3 regions of the Mesorhizobium sp. B2-8-1 genome follow, and region 1 is predicted to be linked to each of the others. Evidence: predicted binding sites of a transcription regulator. Region 1 holds the regulator's gene; each other region holds the start of a gene.
What was found. Region 1 encodes HrcA, which represses chaperone genes, less so after heat shock. Its sites were predicted from a motif close to GTTAGCACTCNCNNNNNGNGAGTGCTAAC; they were not measured.
Positions count from the first base shown of each region.

Region 2: a site for HrcA is predicted at 1,431-1,459, ahead of groES (co-chaperone GroES). Genes of this name have one in related genera too.
Region 3: a site for HrcA is predicted at 3,589-3,617, ahead of FJ428_RS05795 (co-chaperone GroES). Genes of this name have one in related genera too.

Region 1 covers NZ_VFTX01000003.1:387,490-392,143, forward strand. Annotated here, with positions in the region: gene FJ428_RS10250 (sorbosone dehydrogenase family protein) at 1-683, opposite strand, end outside; gene FJ428_RS10255 (hypothetical protein) at 808-1,002, opposite strand; gene hrcA (heat-inducible transcriptional repressor HrcA) at 1,040-2,152, opposite strand; gene rph (ribonuclease PH) at 2,338-3,054, shown strand; gene FJ428_RS10275 (VOC family protein) at 3,238-3,648, shown strand; gene rdgB (RdgB/HAM1 family non-canonical purine NTP pyrophosphatase) at 3,648-4,310, shown strand; gene hemW (radical SAM family heme chaperone HemW) at 4,307-4,654, shown strand, end outside.
Region 2 covers NZ_VFTX01000012.1:31,952-36,605, forward strand. Annotated here, with positions in the region: gene groL (chaperonin GroEL) at 1-975, opposite strand, end outside; gene groES (co-chaperone GroES) at 1,045-1,341, opposite strand; gene FJ428_RS25910 (TetR/AcrR family transcriptional regulator) at 1,737-2,363, opposite strand; gene FJ428_RS25915 (MFS transporter) at 2,490-3,671, shown strand; gene FJ428_RS25920 (D-arabinono-1,4-lactone oxidase) at 3,684-4,654, shown strand, end outside.
Region 3 covers NZ_VFTX01000002.1:302,316-306,969, forward strand. Annotated here, with positions in the region: gene FJ428_RS05775 (YeiH family protein) at 1-168, shown strand, start outside; gene FJ428_RS05780 (GAF domain-containing protein) at 219-716, opposite strand; gene FJ428_RS05785 (NUDIX domain-containing protein) at 795-1,208, shown strand; gene FJ428_RS30210 (hypothetical protein) at 1,226-1,384, opposite strand; gene groL (chaperonin GroEL) at 1,534-3,162, opposite strand; gene FJ428_RS05795 (co-chaperone GroES) at 3,223-3,537, opposite strand; gene FJ428_RS05800 (hypothetical protein) at 3,783-4,031, shown strand; gene FJ428_RS05805 (DUF1488 domain-containing protein) at 4,028-4,294, shown strand; gene FJ428_RS05810 (hypothetical protein) at 4,318-4,509, opposite strand; gene FJ428_RS05815 (hypothetical protein) at 4,515-4,654, opposite strand, start outside.

The DNA.
Region 1 (4,654 bases):
CCGCCCCGCGGTTTTTTTGCCATGTCCTGGGCGGCGTTCGAACCGGAGCCGACCGAGAGATACAGCGTCTTGCCGTCCGGCGAGAACGCGACGTCGCGGGTCCAGTGATGAGTGGCCGGAATATCGCGGACGACGGTTTCCGGCTCGCCGGAGGCCTTCAGGTCGCCATCGCGGTAGGGAAAGCGCACGATGCTGTCGCTGTTGGCGACATAGATCCACTGCGGGCTGTCCCCTGGCGGATAGAAGGCGATGCCGTAGGGCCGGTTGAGATTGCGGGCGAAGATGCCGTCCCTGACAGGTTTCGCGCTGCCCTCGCCGAGACGGTAGACGCGGATCTGGTTGGCCTCGCTGTCGGCGACGAACAGGTCGCCATTGGGCGCGACACGCACGACGCGCGGATTATCGATGCCCGACGCGATCAGTTCCGCCGAAAAACCCGCCGGCAGCCGCGGCTCGGCGCCTCGAGGCCTTTGCACCGGACCGGCGCTGTTCGAAGCGGATCTGGTGACATAGGGCCGGGGCTGGTCTTGCGGCCTGATCAGCCGGCGCACGCCCGGCTCGTCGGCACGCCAGTCACCGAATGCGGCCGCGCCCTTCAGCACCGGCTCTGCCTGCTGGGCCAATGCCGTCGCGGCGAAGAGCAAGGCAGCAGGGAGCGCCACCGCGCCGGCAAGTCGGATCATCCCAGTCTCCAGCTTCTCGCTTCTTCATGCATGTCGTTGTCCCAAGACCGAGGTCACATGCACCAAGGGAACGGGCGGGCTCGGCAGTCGTTCCGGACGACACGGGGAGTTGAAGGAATTCGGGTCAGGTATCCGCGTCGAGATCGGCGTCGAGGTTCTTTTCCAGTTCGACGAGGTCGGCCGGCAGCGGCATGCCCATGGCGCGGATTTCGCGCAGCTTCTCGCGCAATTGCTCCTGCACTTCGCGCACATCCTCAGGCTGGTTGACCATCTCCTCCAGCAGCAGGCTGATCTGGGCCTTGAACGATTCCAGCGCCATCTTTTCTCTCCTCGGCCGGCTGGATCGATCCCAGCTCTCAGCGCAGCATGCGCGATATCAGCTGCGCCGTATAGTCGACCATCGGGACAATGCGGGCATAGTTGAGCCGGGTCGGGCCGATGACTCCGAGCGCGCCGACGACGCGGGCGTCCTTGTCGCGGTAAGGCGCCACGACCAGCGACGAGCCGGAGAGCGAGAAAAGCTTGTTTTCCGAGCCGATGAAGATGCGCACGCCCGGTCCCGCCTCGGCGAGGTCGAGCAGCTGGATCAGCCCGTCCTGCGTCTCCATGTCCTCGAACAGGTGGCGCAGGAGTTCGATGTCGGCCTGGGCGGTGACGTTTTCGAGCAGATTGGCGCGGCCGCGCACGATCAGGCGCGCCGGCAGGCCGCTTTCCGCGCCGGCCCACACCGCCAGCCCTTTCTCCACCAGGTCCTGCGACAGCGTGTCGAGCGCTGCCCTTGTCTCTTCCTTGATACGCTCGACCTCCGCCCGCGCCTCGGCCAGCGTACGGCCGCGAATATGGGCGTTGAGGAAATTCGAGGCCTCGTGCAATTGCGAGACGGTGATGCCGGCCGGCAGATCGATGACCCGGTTCTCGACGTCGCCGTTCTGCGACACCATCACGGTCAGCGCCTTGGTCGGTTCGAGCTGGATGAACTCGATGTGCTTAAGGGCCACCTCGTTCTTGGCGGCCAGCACCAGGCCGGCGCCGCGCGACATGCCCGACAGCATCTGGCTGGCCTCGGTCAGCATGTGTTCCAGGGTAGCGCCCGAGCCGGAGGCTCGCACCTGCGCCTCGATGCTGCGCCGCTCCTCGTCGGAGAGGTCGCCCAGTTCCATAAAGGCGTCGACGAAGAAGCGCAGGCCGGCCTGCGTCGGCAGACGGCCGGCCGAGATGTGCGGCGCGTAGATCAGGCCGAGATGTTCGAGGTCGCTCATCACGTTGCGGATGGTGGCGGGCGACAGCGAGGACGGCAGGATGCGCGACAGGCTGCGCGATCCCACGGGCTCGCCGTCCCTCAGATAGGAATCGACGATGCGCCGGAAGATGTCGCGCGAACGCATGTCGAGCGCCTGAAGTGCGGGCGCCTGAAGTGCCGGCGTGTGAAGAGCGAGCGACTGCGAAGCGGGATCGACTGCCTTGGTCATTGCGGCCATAACCTCCGGTTCAAGGTTATAGACTTCGCGGCGCTGCGCGCAACCCGGTGTCGTGTTGCGCGATCACCCCGGTGTCGCCGCGTTTGCGGCCGCCGGTCCATTTTCCTTTACGCCGTGCCCCGCATGCGTCTAAAAGCCGGCCAAGATTCAAAAAAGCTGACAAGAAAGCAGGCCGAATGCGCCCCTCCAAACGCCAGTTCGACGAAATGCGCGCCATCTCCTTCGAGCGCGGCATCTCCAAACATGCCGAAGGCTCGTGCCTGGTGAAGTTCGGCGACACGCATGTCTTGTGCACGGCAAGCCTGGAAGAAAAGGTGCCGGGCTGGATGCGCAATTCCGGGAAAGGCTGGGTGACGGCCGAATATGGCATGCTGCCGCGCTCGACAGGCGAGCGCATGCGCCGCGAGGCCTCCGCCGGCAAGCAGGGCGGGCGCACGCTGGAGATCCAGCGGCTGATCGGCCGCTCGCTGCGCGCGGTGGTCGACCTGCAGGCGCTGGGCGAGCAGCAGATCACCGTCGACTGCGACGTCATCCAGGCCGATGGCGGCACCCGCACCGCCTCCATCACGGGCGGCTGGGTGGCGCTCTACGATTGCTTGCGCTGGATGGAGGCCCGGCAGATGGTGAGCGTCGCCAAGGTGCTGAAAGACCATGTCGCGGCGATTTCCTGCGGCATCCATGACGGCCAGCCGGTCATCGACCTCGACTATATCGAGGATTCATCGGCCGGCACCGACGCCAATTTCGTCATGACCGGCAAGGGCGGCATCGTCGAGATCCAAGGCACGGCCGAGGGCGAGCCCTTTTCGGAAGGGCAGTTCGCCGAGCTGATGGGCCTGGCCAAGAAAGGCATCCAGAGGCTGGTGAGTTTGCAGCAGATGGCGGTGGTTTAGGCTTTCAATGTCGAGCCCAGGCGCCCCCCTCTGGCCTGCCGGCCATCTCCCCCGCAAGGGGGGAGATCGGTTGTCACCTCTGCCTTCGCCAATCTCCGGCATTGCAGGACGAGCGCTTTCGGCAACGCCGCCAATCTCCCCCCTTGCGGGGGAGATGGCCGGCAGGCCAGAGGGGGGTGCCTCGTGATCCCCTCTGCAATTCTTGAATCCGCTCTTTACGTCACCGACCTCGCCGCTGCCGAAGCCTTCTACACCGACATCCTCGGCCTCACTCCTCTCGGCAAGGTCGAGGGCCGCCATCTGTTCTTCCGTTGCGGAGCCGGCGTGCTGCTGGTCTTCAACGCCGAGGCGACCAGGATCCCGCCTGCGCCCGACGCGAGGCTGAAAGTGCCGCCACACGGCACATCGGGCGAAGGCCATCTCTGCTTTGCGGCGACCGCCGATGAAATCAGCCGCTGGAAATCCCATCTGAAGGCGAAGAACATCGCTGTCGAAAGCGAATTCGAATGGCCGCAAGGCGGCCGCTCGCTTTATATCCGCGATCCCTCCGGCAATTCGATCGAATTCGCCGAGCCGAGAATCTGGGGACTTTGATGCATTCTCTCGACGGAAAAAAGATCGTCGTCGCCAGCCACAATGAAGGCAAGCTGCGCGAATTCGCCGATCTGATGGCGCCATTCGGATTCGAGGCGAAATCGGCGAAGGACTATGGCTTGCCCGAACCCGAGGAGACCGGCACAACCTTCGAGGAGAACGCCTATATCAAGGCCTTCGCCGCGGCCAAGGCGACGGGCCTGCCGGCGCTGTCGGACGATTCGGGCCTGTGCGTCGACGCGCTTGACGGCGCGCCCGGCGTCTACACCGCCAACTGGGCCGAAACGCCTGATGGCAGCAGGGATTTCGGCATCGCCATGCAGCGCACCGAAGTGGCGCTGCAGGAAGTCGGCGCCGCCTCGGCCGAGCAGCGCAAGGGTCGCTTCGTCGCCGTCATCTGCCTCGCCTTTCCCGACGGCGAGGCCGAATATTACCGCGGCGAGGCCGAAGGCACGCTGGTCTGGCCGCCGCGCGGCGAGCTCGGATTCGGCTACGACCCGGTGTTCCTGCCCGACGGCTTCGAAAAGACCTTCGGCGAGATGACCGCCGAGGAAAAACACGGCTGGAAACCCGGCCAGGCCACGGCGCTGTCGCACCGCGCCCGCGCCTTCCAGAAATTCGCCCAAGCCCGATTGGGTCTGGCCCGGTTAGGCTCGGCATGATCAGGCCCGGCGCCACCATGCCGCTCGACCGCAGCCCCGGTTTCGGCGTCTATGTGCATTGGCCGTTCTGCGCGGCCAAATGCCCCTATTGCGACTTCAACAGCCATGTCCGCCACCAGCCGGTCGACCAGGAGCGCTTTGCCGCCGCCTTCGAGGCGGAACTGGCGACGATGCGCCAGCGCACCGGCCCACGCGAGGTGACCAGCATCTTTCTCGGCGGCGGCACGCCGTCGTTGATGAAGCCGGAAACGGTGGCCAGGGTCCTGGACGCCGTGGCGAAGAACTGGACGGTGCCCGACGGCATCGAGGTGACGCTGGAGGCCAATCCCTCCTCGGTCGAAGCC
Region 2 (4,654 bases), on a different contig from region 1:
GATCGACACCTTCTTGGCGCGGCCGAGCATGTTGAGGCCGACATTCTCGAGCTTGATGCCGAGGTCTTCGGAGATGACCTGGCCACCGGTGAGGATGGCGATGTCTTCCAGCATGGCCTTGCGGCGATCACCGAAGCCCGGAGCCTTGACGGCAGCGATCTTCAGGCCACCGCGCAGCTTGTTGACGACCAGCGTGGCCAAGGCCTCGCCTTCGACGTCTTCCGAGATGATGAGCAGCGGCTTGGAGGTCTGCACGACCGCTTCCAGGACCGGCAGCATGGCCTGCAGATTGGAGAGCTTCTTCTCGTGGAGCAGGATGTAGGCGTCCTCGAGATCGGCAACCATCTTATCGGGGTTGGTGACGAAGTAGGGCGAGAGATAGCCGCGGTCGAACTGCATGCCTTCGACGACTTCCAACTCGGTCTCGGCGGTCTTGGCTTCCTCGACGGTGATGACGCCTTCGTTGCCGACCTTCTGCATCGCTTCCGCGATCATCTTGCCGACCGACTCGTCGCCATTGGCCGAGATGGTGCCGACCTGGGCGACTTCCTCGGAGGTCTTGATCTTCTTGGCGGCCTTGCCGAGAGCTGCGACCACTTCGGTCACGGCCAGGTCGATGCCGCGCTTCAGGTCCATCGGGTTCATGCCGGCGGCAACCGCCTTGTGGCCTTCCTGGACGATCGACTGCGCCAGAACGGTCGCGGTCGTGGTGCCGTCGCCGGCGATGTCGTTGGTCTTCGAAGCGACTTCGCGGACCATCTGCGCGCCCATGTTCTCGAACTTGTCCTCAAGTTCGATTTCCTTGGCGACGGTGACGCCGTCCTTGGTGATGCGCGGTGCGCCGAACGACTTGTCGATGACGACGTTGCGGCCCTTGGGGCCGAGCGTGACCTTCACCGCGTCGGCGAGGATGTTGACGCCGCGCAGCATGCGCTCACGGGCGTCGCGGGAGAATTTTACGTCTTTGGCAGCCATGTTCAACTCCTGGCAGGGGCTCGGATCGAGCCCGAAGATTTAAGATTCAGTTGATGGGAAGGCCGATATTCAGCCGATGATGCCCATAATGTCGGATTCCTTCATGATCAGAAGGTCTTCGCCATTGAGCTTGACTTCGGTGCCCGACCACTTGCCGAACAGGATGCGGTCGCCAGCCTTGACGTCCAGGGGCACGAGCTTGCCAGCTTCGTCGCGGGCGCCGGAGCCGACGGCGATGATCTCGCCTTCCTGCGGCTTTTCCTTCGCCGTGTCGGGGATGATGATCCCGCCGGCGGTCTTGGATTCGGATTCGACCCGGCGTACGACCACGCGGTCATGAAGCGGGCGGAACTTCGACTTTGCCATGTTTTCTTCCTCGATGAGAACGGTGAGAAACAGTTCCTCCGTCCGGCGAAGCCGGACAATCTACAAAGCCCGGCGGTACCGGACCTGTGGTTAGCACTCACCCAGGGCGAGTGCTAACGTGGCGGTGAAATAGGCTGCTGGCTGGCGAGAGTCAAGGCGCGCGCGAGCGGGCAGCGGCGCGAAATTTTGTTTTCCGCGAAAGCCCGCTCGCAGAACGTGCCAGTTGCCGCTGGCCTTTCATGCGAAATGCGCCGGTTCCTCCCGCAATCGACGGCGAAACAAGGCGCGGAGGGGTGCTCCGCCGCTACCGGTCAGAGATCCTGCCGCCCGACACTTCGATACGCAAGAGGTGTTGATGTCACGGGAGAGAGGGGCGCGAAAGCCGCCGCCGAAAACTATAGAAACAGTCTCAGCTGCGTGTGGATGATGGACCTGTAGTCGTCGATCGTGCGCCGGCCTTCCTTCTCGTCCTGCGTCAGCGCTAGCCGCACGACGCCGCCGGCAAGCTGGAAGATCAGGAACACCACGCGCGCGAAGTCTTCGCGCCGGTCGGGCCGCAGCATCGGAGCGACGTGGTCGCAGAACATCTTGGCCTGGTGCCTTGTCTCAGCAATGTCGAGGTTCTGCAGCGCCTTGTCAGCCTGTATCGCGTTCTGCAGATCCTGGATGGCCGGGTCGTCGGCCACGCGCCGGTAATAGTCCTCGATCATGCGGTCCGCGGCAGCCGTCACGTCCTCAAGCCCACTTATTTCGGCGATGATCTCGCCGAAGCGTGCGCGGCTTTCCTCCGAGAAGCGCTCATAGAGCATCGCCAGGATCGCCGATTTGTTGGGGAAATAATGGTAGACGGTGGCGATCGGTCCGCCCGCCAGTGCGCCCACTTCCTTCATCGTCACCGCGTCGATGCCTTTTTCGCCGATCAGCCGCATGGTCGTCGAAAGGATCGCGTCGATGCGTTCGCGGCTCCGCTCCTGCTTGGGCCTGCGCCTCGGCGCCGTCGCCATCCGGCTTGCTTCTGCCATGCGCCCAATCTCTCGCGAGAGCTTCAAAATTCCCGGTTGACAAGAAACATGATCAAGTATCAGTTTCGTAATGCTGACAAGTTGTCAGCTTTTTTATCGCACTGCAAGGACGTTGGGAGGCGCCTCGTGACTGCGACGCAAGCCGTACAAGCGGAAAATGGCGATTGGCTGGTCGGCAACCCGACCGGCGTCGAGCTCGGCTCCGCATTATGGATCGGCTCGGTCGGGCTGCTGATCCTCGGGCTTCAGCCCGTGCTGCTTGGCGCGCTCTACACCGAGGGCCATGTCAGCGGCGATGAACTGGCGCTGGTCGCCACGGCGGAGATGATCGCAATCGCCATCGGTTCAGCCGTGGTGGCGATGCTGCTTTCCGCGCGCAACATGCGCTGGAAAAGCGCCGTCCTTTTGATCCTGCTGGCCCTGGCGAATGTATGGACCGCCCATGCCGCAAGCGCCAATGCGCTGATCGCCGCCCGCGCCATCGCCGGGCTGGCTGAGGGCGGCCTGGTCGTGATCGCCACTGAACTGATCGCCCGTTCGCGCCGGGCGGAGCGCATCGGCGGCTATTTCGTGACGCTGCAGACCCTGGCGCAATGTGCGCTCGCTCTGCTTTTGGCACTCTATGTCATTCCCGAGGCGGGGTCGTCCGGCGGCTTCATCGTGCTTGCCGTCGTCTGCGTCGTCTCGCTGGCGGCCGCTTTCACCGTACCCGGTGACTACGCCGACCTGCCGAAAGGGGAGAACCTGGCCAATGTGCTGACGGTTCCGTCGATCACCGCGCTATTGTCGGTCTTCTGCTACTTCATGTTCTTCGGCGCGATCTGGGCCTTCCTGGAACCGCTCGGTGCGCAATATGGGATTGATAGCTGGACCGTCGGTCTGATCGTCTCGGCCAGCCTGGCGACGCAGGTCCTGGGCGCGATGACGGCGACCGTGTTCGAGGCGCGCATCGATTACCGCATTGCCATTACGGCCATCGGTGCCGTCGCGCTGGTCTCCTCCCTTGTTCTTGCCAGCGCACCTGGCCTGACGACATTCTGGATCGCCGCCTTGGTCATGGGCTTCATCCTGTTGTTCATCGTACCCTATCAGATCCGGCTGGCGATCACGGCCGACGAGACGCGTACCGCCGTGCTGCTGGTGCCGGCCGCACAGCTCTTCGGCTTGGCGATCGGGCCGGTGGCGGCGTCGCTGCTCATCAATGGCAAGGATTTCCGGCCCGTGCCGGAATTCGCCGCGGCAAGCGCGTTTGCCAGCGTGGCCCTGCTTGGCCTGTTCGTGGCCACTATGCGCCGTCGGCGCGTCTGACGGGACGGCTGGATGTCGACGATCACCGCGCGGAACTGGAGCAACTGGTCGGGCTTCGTGCGCGCCGAGCCGAAGCTGATCGCCACTCCAACCGACGCCGGCGAGCTTGCCGATCTGGTGCGCACGGCACCTGGGCCGCTGCGGGTGGCGGGTGCTGGCCACTCCTTCACGGCGCTGGTGGCATCGCAAGGCTCGATCGTTTCCCTGGAGAAGATCGAGGGGCTGGTCTCGCACGACATACAAAGCCATCGCGCGCGGGTGCGGGCAGGGACCCGGCTCGGCCCGCTAATGCACATGCTGCACGGCATCGGCCAGGGCCTGCCAAATATGGGCGACATCGACCGCCAGGCGATCGGCGGCGCGCTGGGCACCGCCACCCATGGTTCCGGGCTGACGCTGGGCGCTTATCACACCCAGTTGGAGACGGTGCAGATCGTGGACGGGCGGGGCGAGTTGCGCGAATTCGATCGGACCCGCGACCAGGATATGATCCATGCGATGGGGGTCGCTCTCGGCGCCTTCGGCATCTTGAGCGAAGTCACGCTGAACAACATCGCGACCTACCGGCTGCGCCGCCGCAAGTGGGTGCTGCCGATCGCCGACATGCTGCGCGATTTCGAGACGATGATGGCCGCGCACCGGTCGGCCGAATTCTACTACATCCCGTTTTCCGGCTACGCGCAGTTCATCGCCAGCGACCTCAGCGACGCGAACCCGACCACCAGGCCTACCGAGCACGACGAGGCCGGCCTGGCGACGCTACGCAAGCTGAGCAGGGCGCTGCGCCGGCTGCCATGGCTGCGCCGCTCCTTGATCCGCGGCGCCGTGAAGAAAGTGCCGGCCGAGGATTATGTGCAGGACTGGCTCAACGTCTATGCCAGCGACCGGCAGACCAAGTTCAACGAGATGGAGTATCATCTGCCCTTCGAGGAGGGGCCGAAGGTGATCACGCAGATCATCGAGCTGACCGAGAAGCACTTTCC
Region 3 (4,654 bases), on a different contig from region 1:
GCGATGGCGCTCGCCACCACCATCATGCTGACCATGGGGCTGGCCGCCATGGGCCTGCAGGCCGATATCTCGCAGCTGCGCTCGCGCGGCCTGCGCCCGCTGGCGCTCGCCTTCTCGGCCTTCCTATTCATCGGCGGCTTCAGTCTGATGCTGGTGAAGTTGGCCTAGGCCCCAAAGGTAGCGCTCTACGGCGCCCCTTCTGTCCGGCAGGAAAGCGCCTAATCCTCGAACGAACTCGCCGCCACATAGATCGCGGCCAGTGTTTCGATGCCGGCCTGGTCCGCCTTGTCGAAGCGGCCGGGCAGCGGGCTGTCGAGATCGAGCACGCCGAAGACGCCTTCATCGTCTTCGAGAAGCACGACCAGTTCCGAACGCGAATCGGCGTCGCAGGCGATGTGGCCGGGGAAATCGTGCACGTCCTTGATAAGCATCGAGGTGCCGAGTTCGACCGCCGTGCCGCATACGCCCTTGCCTACGGCAATGCGCACGCAGGCCGGCTTGCCCTGGAACGGACCCAGCACCAATTCCTCGTCCGAGGCCAGGAAATAGAAGCCCGCCCAGTTGAGATCGGGCACCATCTGGAAGATCAGCGCCGCGGTGTTGGCGGCATTGGCGATCGAGTCGCCCTCGCCCTCGAGCAGCGCCTTCAGTTGCGCGGCAAGATCGCGGTAGAACGCGGCCTTGTCCGAAGTGTCGATGGCTTTGGCTGCGAACATGGCTTGTCTCCGAACTGAGAATCGCGGTTCCGTTTTCCGCAGGCGCTCTGCACCAAACGACCACCGGAACAGTCTACCGTGAATCCTACCCGCCACGAAAGCCGCAAGATCAGGATCGCTGCCGGCGTCATCGCGGATGCGTCGGGCCGGCTGCTTTTGGTGCGCAAGCGCGGCACCAGCGCCTTCATGCAGCCCGGCGGCAAGATCGAGCCGCGCGAGGCCCCGCTCGACACCCTGGTGCGCGAACTGCGCGAGGAACTCGGATTGGCGGTCGACCCCGCCACCACCTCCTGGCTCGGCCTGTTCTCGGCCACGGCCGCCAACGAGCCGGACAGCACGGTCGAGGCGGAATTGTTCGCGCTCTCCATCGACGGCCAGCCGATAGCCGCCGCCGAGATCGAGGAGATCATCTGGCTGGAGCCCGGCTCGACCAATTCCGTCGAACTTGCGCCGCTGACGCGCGATGTGGTGCTGAGGTTGAGCGGAATGTAGCGGCGGCGGCGCCGCTATTACATCGGACGCTTGGGGTCGCCCTTTTGTGGCGTTGCCGGGTCGGGCTCGGATTTCTTGTGCTTGTCGGCGGCAATCCTGCGGATGCGGTCGAAGCGGCTTTCCTCTGTCGTTTCGGTCGTGACGACCGTCTGTGGCTTCTGCACGAACACGATCATGGATCGATCTCCTGGGCCAGAGGCTTGCGCGCCGGGGGAGAATCCCCCGGCGATAGTCGTCTCGCCTGCGGCAAAGGCCGGTTCGGCGAGATACGGATCAGGTCTGAAAGACGGCTTTTATGAAACCACCTTCGCGAGCCGGCCGAATCCTAGTAGCCGCCCATGCCGCCACCGCCGCCCGCAGGCGCGGCATCCTTGGCCGGAATGTCCGAGATCATCGCTTCGGCGGTGATCAAAAGCGCGGCGATCGAGCCGGCATCCTGCAACGCGGTGCGCACCACTTTCGCCGGATCGACGATGCCCGCCTTGATCATGTCGACATACGCCTCGTTCTGGGCATCGAAACCCTGGTTGTGATCCTTGCTGTCGGAGAGCTTGCCGACGACAACGGAGCCTTCAACGCCCGAATTCTCGGCGATCTGGCGGAGCGGCGCTTCGAGTGCCCTGAGCACGATCGAGATGCCGGCGGTGACATCGGCATTGGCGCCGTTCAGGCCGGCAAGCGCCGTCCTGGCACGCAGCAGGGCCACGCCGCCGCCCGGCACGATGCCTTCCTCGACCGCCGCGCGCGTGGCGTTCAGCGCGTCGTCGATGCGATCCTTCTTTTCCTTGACTTCCGACTCGGTGGCGCCGCCGACGCGGATGACGGCAACGCCGCCGGAGAGCTTGGCCAGCCGCTCCTGCAGCTTCTCCTTGTCATAGTCGGAGGTGGTTTCCTCGATCTGGCCCTTGATCTGGGCGACACGCGCCTGAATGGTCGCCTTGGTGCCGGCGCCGTCGATGATCGTGGTGGTGTCCTTTTCGATCAGCACGCGCTTGGCGCGGCCGAGCATCTCGATGGTGACGTTCTCCAGCTTGATGCCGAGATCCTCGGAGATCATCTGGCCGGATGTGAGCACCGCGATGTCTTCCAGCATCGCCTTGCGGCGGTCGCCGAAGCCCGGCGCCTTGACGGCCGCGACCTTGAGGCCGCCGCGCAGCTTGTTGACGACCAGCGTCGCCAGAGCCTCGCCTTCGACGTCCTCGGAGATGATCAGCAGCGGCCTGCCGCTCTGCACCACCGCTTCGAGGATCGGCAGCATTGCCTGCAGATTGCCGAGCTTCTTCTCGTGGATTAGAATATAGGGCTCTTCCAGCTCCGCGCGCATCTTGTCGGCATTGGTGACGAAATAGGGCGAGAGATAGCCGCGGTCGAACTGCATGCCTTCGACGACGTCGAGTTCGGTGTTCGCGGTCTTGGCTTCCTCGACGGTGATGACGCCGTCATTTCCGACCTTGTCCATCGCCTTGGCGATCATCTCGCCGACGCTGGCATCGCCATTGGCGGCGATTGTGCCGACCTGCGCGATCTCGGCCGACGATTTGACCTTCTTGGCCTTCGCCTTGATTTCCACGACGACGGCCGCGACGGCCTGGTCGATGCCGCGCTTGAGGTCCATCGGGTTCATGCCGGCGGCAACCAGCTTGGCGCCTTCGCGCAGGATCGAGGCGGCCAGCACCGTGGCAGTGGTGGTGCCGTCGCCGGCGAGGTCGTTGGTCTTCGAGGCCACTTCGCGCACCATCTGCGCGCCCATGTTCTCGAACTTGTCGGCAAGCTCGATTTCCTTGGCGACGGTGACGCCGTCCTTGGTGATGCGCGGCGCCCCATAGGCCTTGTCGATGATGACGTTGCGGCCCTTGGGGCCGAGCGTGACCTTGACCGCATTGGTGAGGATCTCGACGCCGCGCAGCATACGGTCGCGCGCATCGGTGGAGAATTTGATTTCCTTGGCAGACATGATTTTATCCAGTTCGCATTTGGAGTGGAGCCGTCACCGCGCAGAGGCGCGGCGCTTCAGTCAGGCGGCCTTCTTGGCTTCGATGCTCTTTTCGATAACGCCCATGATGTCGGCTTCCTTCATGATCAGAAGATCCTCGCCGTCGATCTTGACCTCCGTGCCCGACCATTTGCCGAACAGGATCAAGTCGCCGGCCTTGACGTCGAGCGGAACAAGTGCGCCGTTTTCGTCGCGGGCGCCGGGACCAACCGCGATCACTTCGCCTTCCTGCGGCTTTTCCTTGGCATTGTCGGGAATGATGATGCCGCCCTTGGATTTGATATCGCCTTCGGCGCGCCGGATGACGACGCGGTCGTGGAGTGGCCGAAATTTCATGAGAACTTCTTTCTGGGGCCGGCATAGGCGGCCGCCCCCTTCTATAGGCTCTTTGGCACTCGATAGATAGGAGTGCCAAAATTTATTCCGAGCGGATATTGAATAACCATAGTATTATTTCGGCGCCCGGTTTCATCGGGTCGGAAAACGACCAAATATTTCAAAAATTTGAATTTTCCCGGCAGAGTGCCTATTTATCGGACAAGTTCATTTTCACGATTTCAGACGCAAGGGAGATTTCCTCGATGGCCGACGGCAACCAGACGATCATGGAAAAAGCTGAAGCGCGCTTTGTCGACAAGCAGAAGAAGACGGCGGAGCGCAACAAGGCAACCGCCGAATATATGTCCGAAGCGAGGGCCAGGGAGATCAAGACGGCAAGGCTGAGGCAATTGCGGCTGGCCAAGGAAGAAGCCGACCGCGTGGCCGAGGCCCTGAACCCGACGCCGAAGAAGAAACGCGCGGTGAAGAAAACGACGGAGGCAAAATCATGAGCCTGACCTTCCCCAACCGCAGCCGCAGCTACGACGAAGCCGGCAAGCGCATCCGGTTCGTCGGCTATGACGGCATGTTCCAGATTTCCTTCTCGGTCGCCGCCGATGCCATGACCAGGATGCAGCCGGCGACGGCAGCCAATGAAGCCGGCTATCTCGCCACCTTCGACACCGAGAGCAGTGTCATCCGGGACGTAGCGTCAAAGGCCTATGACCGCACGCGCAAGAGCATGTATGTGCTGACGGCCGACGACTTCCGCTGAGACGACAGGCGAACGGCGCTGGATCAGGATTTACGCTCCGCCTTCTCCCGGCGCTTGACGTCCCGGACATTCATCTGATCGACCATGGCGTTGGCGTCGCGCGGGCTCATGCCGACCATCGCCCTTTGCCTGACGACGACGGGCTGGCCGGTGAAGACGTCGATGATGGCCCAGCTTTGGGGCAAGTCCATGCGCAGTGCGTAGCGGTTGGCCATTTGCCTCAGCCCTGCAACATGAAGAAGACCATGCCCAGGACCGATATCGTCCAGGCGACGACCGACAGCTTCAGCACCATGCCGCCATGGGCGGCCAGGGCCTCCCGCAGCCGTGGGGCGATACCTGCCGACGGGACCGGTTCCA